One region of the Promicromonospora sp. NPDC060271 genome, then DNA from elsewhere that is predicted to be linked to it. Evidence: riboswitches for the same ligand, from Rfam matches in the RefSeq annotation. Region 1 holds a riboswitch; the other holds the start of a gene.
The links. A riboswitch is a leader RNA that binds a small molecule or an ion and turns the genes downstream of it on or off. The one in region 1 is predicted to bind thiamine pyrophosphate.
Positions count from the first base shown of each region.

Region 2: linked by a shared signal. The riboswitch ahead of thiC (phosphomethylpyrimidine synthase ThiC) and the one ahead of thiD (bifunctional hydroxymethylpyrimidine kinase/phosphomethylpyrimidine kinase) in region 1 are both predicted to bind thiamine pyrophosphate.

Region 1 covers NZ_JBHXBG010000118.1:9,377-13,582, reverse strand. Annotated here, with positions in the region: gene ACFWE2_RS17570 (RyR domain-containing protein) at 1-375, shown strand, start outside; gene dxr (1-deoxy-D-xylulose-5-phosphate reductoisomerase) at 389-1,555, shown strand; gene thiD (bifunctional hydroxymethylpyrimidine kinase/phosphomethylpyrimidine kinase) at 1,714-2,661, opposite strand; TPP riboswitch at 2,651-2,747, opposite strand; gene ACFWE2_RS17555 (TetR/AcrR family transcriptional regulator) at 2,782-3,369, opposite strand; gene ACFWE2_RS17550 (aldo/keto reductase) at 3,493-4,206, shown strand, end outside.
Region 2 covers NZ_JBHXBG010000069.1:21,050-25,255, reverse strand. Annotated here, with positions in the region: gene ACFWE2_RS12760 (LacI family DNA-binding transcriptional regulator) at 1-544, shown strand, start outside; gene thiC (phosphomethylpyrimidine synthase ThiC) at 625-2,418, opposite strand; TPP riboswitch at 2,413-2,518, opposite strand; gene ACFWE2_RS12750 (C39 family peptidase) at 2,630-3,976, shown strand; gene ACFWE2_RS12745 (N-acetylmuramoyl-L-alanine amidase) at 4,116-4,206, opposite strand, start outside.

The sequences.
Region 1 (4,206 bases):
ATCCCCGAACCCGTCGTCGACGCGCGTGCCGTCGACGAGCACGAGCGCTGGATGGCCGAGAAGACCGCGGCGGGCTGGACCTACGGGCCGCAGCGGGACGACGTGCGGCGCCTGCACCCGGACCTGCGCCCCTGGGACGAGCTGTCGGAGGAGGACCGCGAGAAGGACCGCGCCGCCATCCGCGCCATCCCGGTGATCCTCGCGGACTTCGGCCTCCACGTCGTCCCGCTCGCCGACGACGCCGGCTGGGAGGCCGCCGGCGAGCCCGTCCCGGACCCCCGAGGCGTGGTCAAGGGCTGGCGGATGTTCGGCAGGGGCCGCGCGGAGCAGCCGCGGGCGGAGCAGCCGCGGGCGGAGCAGCCCGGCGAGGGCTGACAGGATGTGCACCATGCGAAGCGTCACCCTCCTCGGCTCCACCGGCTCCATCGGCACGCAGGCCATCGATGTCATCGGGCGCAATCCCGACCGGTTCCGCGTGGACGCGCTGTCCGCCGGCGGCTCCGACCTGCCGCTCCTGGCCCGCCAGGCCGCGTCGCTCGGCGTGCGTGCCGTCGCGGTGGCCCACGACGCCGCACGCCCCGCGCTGACGACCCTGCTGGGCGAGGCAGGCGCCGACGGCGTCGAGGTGCTCGCCGGCCCCGGCGCCGCGACCGAGCTGGCCGGCCGAGGGAGCGACGTCGTGCTCAACGGCATCACCGGCTCCGTCGGCCTGCGCCCCACCCTCGCCGCGCTCGCCGCCGGCTCGACGCTGGCCCTCGCGAACAAGGAGTCGCTCGTGGTGGGCGGCGCGCTGGTCAAGGCGGCGGTGCGGCGCGAGGGCCAGATCGTGCCGGTGGACTCGGAGCACTCCGCCATCGCGCAGTCGCTGCGCTCCGGCGCGTCGTCCGAGGTCCGCAAGCTCGTCGTCACCGCGAGCGGCGGGCCGTTCCGCGGCCGCACGCGCGCCGAGCTGCGGGACGTGACGCCCGCGCAGGCCCTGCGGCACCCCAACTTCTCGATGGGTCGCGTGGTCACCACCAACTCGGCGACCCTGGTGAACAAGGGCCTCGAGGTGATCGAGGCGCACCTGCTGTTCGACCTGCCGTTCAGCGCGATCGACGTCGTGGTGCACCCGCAGCAGATGATCCACTCGATGGTCGAGTTCGCCGACGGCTCCACCATCGCCCAGGCCGGTCCGCCGCGGATGCTCGTGCCGATCGCCCTTGGCCTGTCCTGGCCGGACCGCCTGCCCGACGTCGACGTGCCCATCGACTGGACCAGCGCGTCCACCTGGGAGTTCGCCCCCCTCGACGACGACGCCTTCCCCGCCGTCCGCCTCGCCCGGCAGGTCGGCGAGGCCGGCGGCACGCACCCCGCCGTCTACAACGCCGCGAACGAGGTGTGCGTCGACGCGTTCCACGACGGCGCCATCGGCTTCCTCGACATCGTCGACACGGTGGCCGCGGTCGTCGAGGCGCACGGGACGACGTCCGCGGGCGACGCCGGCTCGGTCGAGGGCGTCCTGGAGGCCGACGCCTGGGCCCGCGCCCGCGCGGCGGAGATCCTCAAGTCGTGACTGTGCGGACCCGTGCGATGCGCGACGTCTCGGCCGGGGTCTGGTGACCGGGTGCGGCGCGGCGACCGGGGCTGCCTCAGGAAACAGTAGGTCTGCGGAGTCGGTTGCTGTCGGTAGACAATGTCTACCGACAGCAACCGAGCTGGCTCGCGGTGTCTCTACCCGGAGACCGTCCACCCCGCTGCGGTAACGGCCGCCATCCGTGTGGCGAAGCCATGGTCGACCGGGCCGTGGCCGGTCCAGGGGCCCGGCGCGGTGCCCGTGCCGCCGATGACCAGGTCGTCCGCGGCGCGGAGCGCTCCCGTCAGGTACTCCTTCGCGGCGCGTACGGCAGGCTCCCAGCCGTCATGCGCCGGGCGCAGGACGGCGCACGCCGAGCTGAGGGTGCAGCCCGTGCCGTGCGTGTTCCGCGTGGGGATCCGCGGTGCGGTCAGGGCGACGACGCCGTCCGGGCTGCCGCCAGGCCCCAGGCCGGCCCCCGCGAGGTGGTCGACCGAGTCCGCCGAGTCCAGGTGCCCGCCCTTGACCAGGGCGAACCGCGCCCCGAGCCCCAGCAGCGCACGCGCCTGGTCGGCCGTCTCGCGATCGTCCCTCGCCTGTTCGACGCCGAGCAGCACCGCCGCCTCCGGCAGGTTCGGCGTGACCAGGTCGGCCAGCGGCAGCAGCTCGTCGCGCAGCACCGCCTCGGCGTCGGGCGCGAGCAGGCGGTGGCCCGACGTCGAGACCATCACCGGGTCGAGCACCACGTAGGGCGTGCGCCCGGCGGCCCGCAGGTGCCGCAGCGCCGCCGCGACGGCCCGGCCGACGGCGGCGTCCGTCGTCATGCCGATCTTCACGGCGTCCACCGCCACGTCGGCGAACAGGGTCTCGAGCTGCGCGGTCACCATGTCCGCGGGTACGGGCAGCACCCTCGTCACGCCGGTCGTCGACTGGGCGGTCAGCCCGGTGAGCACCGCGCAGCCGTAGCCGCCGAGCGCGGCGAAGGTCTTCAGGTCGGCCTGGATCCCCGCGCCGCCCGAGGGGTCCGAGCCGGCGATCGTCAGCGCGACGACCGGGTGCCCGGGTGGCCGGGTGCGCGCGGCGTCGTCGGGCAGCAGCAAGCCCATGAGGCGTCCCTTCGCTAGAACTACCTAGATCAGGTTCCACGGGTACGTCTCAGCCGGGCCGACGCCCGGCGCCCCGCGCCAATTCGGGCCCACCCTACCCGGCGGGTCTGTCCGGCAGATCTATCCGGCAGGCCGTCCAGCCCGGTACTGCAGCCCGTCCACGAGCAGGTCGATCATGCGGCGGCCGTGCTCGGGCTCCTCGTCGTGCATCGGCAGGCACAGCTTGGAGACGGCGTACAGGAGGTCCTTGGGGCTGGCGACCGCACGGACCTCGCCGGCCTCGACCGCTGCGTCGACGAGCGAGCCGACGGCCGGTCCCAGGCGTCCGATGAAGTAGCCGGGCAGGGCGTCGAACGCCGGGTCGCCCGAGTGCAGGGCCGAGGCGAGCCCGCGCTTGGTCTCGAGGAACTCGGTGTACCGGTGCAGCCACTTCTCGAGCGCCACGACCGGCTCGTGCTTCGCGGCCAGGGCCGGGGCCGCGTCGGCGCAGGCGTCGACCTCGTGCTGGAACACGGCCTTGACCAGGTCCGCGCGCTTGGGGAAGTGCCGGTACAGCGTGCCGACGCCGACGCCGGCGCGGTCCGCGATCTCCTTCGCGGGCGCGTCAACGCCCGACGTGCCGAACGTCGCCTTGGCGGCGTCGAGCAGTGCGTCGATGTTGCGCTGGGCGTCGGCGCGCAGCGGTCGCTGCGCTGTGTTCTGGGTCACTTCACTCCATCCCTTGCTATCCGGAACGCCTTTCCATATAGTTCCGGAAGGGCGTTCCGCTTAGTCTCCAGAGTACGGCATCACCGGGGCGCTCACCAGACCTGTCGACCCCAGGAGGGCCCCATGCAGTACCGCAACCTCGGCCGGACCGGTATCAAGGTCAGCCCCTATGCGCTCGGCGCGATGATGTTCGGCGCGGTCGGCAACCCGGACCACGACGAGTCGATCAAGATCATCCACAAGGCCCTCGACGCCGGCATCAACCTCATCGACACGGCCGACTTCTACTCGCACGGGGAGTCCGAGGAGATCGTCGGCAAGGCGCTCAAGGGGCGGCGCGACGACGTCGTGCTCGCCACGAAGGTGCACCTGCCCATGAGCGACGACCCCAACCACCGCGGCAACTCCCGCCGCTGGATCATCGCCGAGGTCGAGAACTCGCTGCGCCGCCTGGGCACCGACCACATCGACCTCTACCAGATCCACCGTCCCGACCCCGAGACGGACGTCGAGGACACGCTGGCGGCGCTGACGTACCTGATCAACTCCGGCAAGGTGCGGGCCATCGGCTCGTCCACGATGCCGGCCGCCGAGATCGTCCAGGCCCAGTGGGTCGCCGAACGGCGCGGCCTGGAACGCTTCAGGGCCGAGCAGCCGCCGTACTCCATCCTGAACCGGGGGATCGAGCGGGACGTCCTGCCGGTCGCCCAGCAGTACGGCATGGGCACGCTGGTCTGGAGCCCGCTCGCCGGAGGCCTGCTCACCGGCCGCTACCGCAAGGGGCAGGAGAACGACACCCACCGGGCGCAGTTCGGGCACGAGCACCTGCGCGACGAG
Region 2 (4,206 bases), on a different contig from region 1:
ACACCTCGTCGAGCTCGGGCACACGCGGATCGCGGAGATCACGCTGCCGTTCGGGCGGGACGAACGGTCCGGGCTGGTCGACGCCGACCGGCTCGCCGCGGCCGAGCGCACGCCGACCCGCAACCGGCTGGCCGGCGTGCGGGACGTCATCGAACCCGTCATGTCGTGGGAGACGCCCGCCTCGCTCGTGGAGCACGGGCGCGACGCCGCCACCGAGATCCTGTCCGAGTGGGCACCCGCACGGGACCGTCCGACGGCGATCGTCGCCCATTCCGACCTGCTCGCCGCCGGCGCCGTGATCGCCGCCCGCGAGCTCGGGCTGCGGGTGCCCGAGGACGTCTCGGTGGCCGGGTTCGACGGTCTCGACCTGCCGTGGCTCTCCCCCGACGTGCTGACCAGCGTGCATCAGCCGCTCGTCGAGAAGGGCCGGGCGCTCGGTCTGGCCGTCATCGCGCTGCTGGCCGGCGAGGAGCCGGAGTCGGTGGTGCTGCCCGTGAATCTGGTCGAGGGCACCACGACGGGCCCGGTCCCCGACCTGACCTGACCTGACCCTCCGCGTTGAGTGCTGGATATTTGCGGCTTCAGCAGGCGCCGGCCCACAAATATCCAGCACTCAACGGTGGGTCAGGGGCGGAGGGTTGGGGCCGGGAGGTAGACCTCGCCGCCCCGCTCGCGGAACTCCGCGGACTTCTGGGCCATGCCGTCCGCGGCGGCGGCCGACGCCGCGTCCGCGAGCGCCGCCTGGTCCCGTGCCCCGCCGAACTCGTCGCGGATGTCCTGCGAGATCCGCATCGAGCAGAACTTGGGCCCGCACATCGAGCAGAAGTGCGCGGTCTTGGCGGCCTCGGCCGGCAGGGTCTCGTCGTGGTACGACTCCGCGAGCTCCGGGTCGAGCGACAGGTTGAACTGGTCCCGCCAGCGGAACTCGAAGCGGGCCTTGGACAGGGCGTCGTCGCGGTCGCGGGCGCCGGGGTGGCCCTTGGCGACGTCGGCGGCGTGCGCGGCGATCTTGTAGGTCACCACGCCGGTGCGCACGTCGTCGCGGTTGGGCAGGCCGAGGTGCTCCTTGGGCGTGACGTAGCAGAGCATCGCGGTGCCGTACCGGGCGATCTCGGTGGCGCCGATCGCCGAGGTGATGTGGTCGTACCCCGGTGCGATGTCGGTCACGAGCGGGCCGAGCGTGTAGAACGGGGCGCCGTCGCAGAGCTCCTGCTGCCGCTCCACGTTCTCGCGCACCAGGTGGAACGGCACGTGTCCGGGCCCCTCGACCATCACCTGGACGTCGTGGGCCCAGGCCCGCTTCGTCAGCTCGGCGAGGGTGTCGAGCTCGGCGAACTGCGCGGCGTCGTTCGCGTCGGCGAGCGAGCCCGGCCGCAGGCCGTCGCCGAGGGAGAAGGCGACGTCGTACCGGGCGAAGATCTCGCAGAGCTCGTCGAAGTGCGTGTAGAGGAAGTTCTCCTGGTGGTGCGCCAGGCACCAGCCGGCCATGATCGACCCGCCGCGCGAGACGATGCCCGTGACCCGGTCGGCGGTGAGCGGCACGTACCGCAGCAGCACGCCGGCGTGCACGGTCATGTAGTCGACACCCTGCTCGCACTGCTCGATCACCGTGTCGCGGTAGATCTCCCAGGTCAGCGCGCCGGCGTCGCCGTTGACCTTCTCCAGGGCCTGGTAGATCGGCACGGTGCCGATGGGCACCGGCGAGTTCCGCATGAGCCATTCGCGCGTGGTGTGGATGTCGTCGCCCGTTGACAGGTCCATGACGGTGTCGGCACCCCACTTGGTGGCCCACTCAAGCTTCTCCACCTCCTCCGCGATGGAGCTGTGGACGGCGGAGTTGCCGATGTTCGCGTTGACCTTCACCAGGAACGCCCTGCCGATGATCATCGGCTCCGACTCCGGGTGGTTCACGTTGTTCGGGATGATCGCCCGGCCGGCGGCTACCTCGCTGCGCACCAGCTCGACGTCGCAGCCCTCGCGCACCGCGACGAACCGCATCTCGGGCGTGATCACGCCCTGGCGTGCGTAGTGCATCTGGGTGACGGTCCGGCCGGGGAGCGCCCGGCGCGGCCGGCGTCGTTCACCCTGCCATTCCTGGCTGGCGGCGCCGCGGCGCAGCGCGCCGCGCCCGTCGTCGGCCAGTGCCCGATCGCGGCCGTCGTACTCCTCGGTGTCCCCGCGCGCCACGACCCAGGGTTCGCGGGCCGGCGCGAGGCCGCGGACCGGGTCGGAGCCTGGGCCCTGCGTGCGGTAGACCCGGACCGGCTCGTTGGGGGTGCCGTCGGGCGACGGCGCCAGCGTGATCTCCGTGACCGGCACCCGGAGACCTTCGTCCTGCGGTGTGCTGTACCCGCCGTCGTGCTCGTTGTCGCGCTCGTACTGGTACGCGAGCGTGCGGGACTGGGACTTCTCCATCATGAGACTCCTGCTTCCTACGCCGGTGTTAACCGGACAGGTTCAACGGTCCCGGGCCGTACAGCCCGATCTCAGCCCCTGCGTGAGGCACCCGTGGGATCGCCGCCGAGGTTAGCACTGTCCGGCACTTTCCTTCTGCCCCGCCGACGACCGTGATAAGCAAGGCCGGACGGCTCGCTCACCCCAGCAGGGAGCCCGGGACAGGGAGGCTGGAATGCCGGTACGGAACAACCTGCGAACGAGGGCGTTCGCGTTGGCGGCCACGGGGGCGCTCGTGGTCCAGGCAGGGATCGTGGCAGGTGCGGTGTCGGCGACGGGAGCGCCGGCGGTGAGCCCTGCGGCGTCGGACAACCAGATCACCCTGACCTCCTGGGACGGGCGCCGGGAGCTGCTCACGGGCGAACGTGACGGGCTCCGGTTCGACGTCCGCGGCGGGCTCTTCCTGCCCCGCGGTGGCGACCTCGTCGACTACACGGACCCGTTCGGCGACGGCACACCCGTCACGTACGAGACCGGCACGTGGACGTCGCCCGTCGTCGAGGTCGGGTACCCGATCAAGCAGGCCGTCCCCTCCTGGAACACGGACACGCCCGCGGGCACCTGGGTCGAGACGGAGTTCCGCGGCCGCAAGGCCGACGGGACCTGGACCAAGTGGTTCGTGATGGGCCGCTGGGCGTCGGGCGACGAGTTCACGCCCGCCGACGGGAGCGTCGGGGACATCCACCGCACGTCCTTGAACGGCCAGGGCGACACCGACGCGGCCCTGTTCACCGACACGTTCGTCGCACGGGCGGGCTTCGAGCCGGACGCGTTCCAGACCCGGGTCCGGCTGTACCGGCCCGAGGGCGCCCGGACCTCGCCGCGCCTGGCGTCGGTGAGCACCATGACCAGCGAGAACCTGCCCGACGAGCACTACACGGGCACCAGCGACTTCACGCTCGGGCGCGAGGTGTCGCTCGACGTGCCGCAGTACAGCCAGCTCATCCACCAAGGCGAATACCCCGAGTTCGGGGGCGGCGGCCAGGTGTGGTGCTCGCCGACGTCGTCCACGATGGTGATCTACTCCTACGGACGCGAGGTGCCGGCCGAGGAGCTGGCGGACATCGTGGCGCCGAACGGTGACCCGCAGGTCGCCTACGCCGCGATCAACACCTGGGACTACGCGTACGAGGGTGCGGGCAACTGGCCGTTCAACGCCGCCTACGCCAGCACGTTCGGGCTGAAGTCGTTCGTGACCCGGCTGCGCTCCCTCGCGGAGGCCGAGAAGTTCATCGAGGCGGGTATCCCGCTCACCTTCTCGATCAACTTCGACGAGGCGGAGATGCCCGAGGCCGGCTACAGCACCCCGGGGCACCTCGTCGTGCTGGTCGGGTTCACGGCGGACGGTGACCCGATCATCAACGACCCGAACAAGGCGAGCAACGACGAGGTGCGGGTCGTCTACACGCGGGAGAACTTCGAGCGCGTGTGGCAGACGTCGACCGACGGCGTCACGTACGTCTACCACCCGAAGAACGTGAAGCTGCCGGCCAACATGCCGGGCGTCACGCCGAACTGGTAGCCGGTCATCGATCGCGCCGGCTGCGACAGGTGCCGGTCGCGACAGGGAAGGACAGTACGCGCGGGGTGCGTTGCGCAGAGTAGACAAGGTCTACCGAGCGCAACGCACCCCGCGTGCGTACTGTCGCCCCGCGGCCGCCCTATCGGCCCGCGACCTCCCTCGGTTCCGAGGTGTACGTCGCCTCCGTGTAGCCGTCTGCCGAGACCGTCACCTGCACGGTCAGCTCAGCG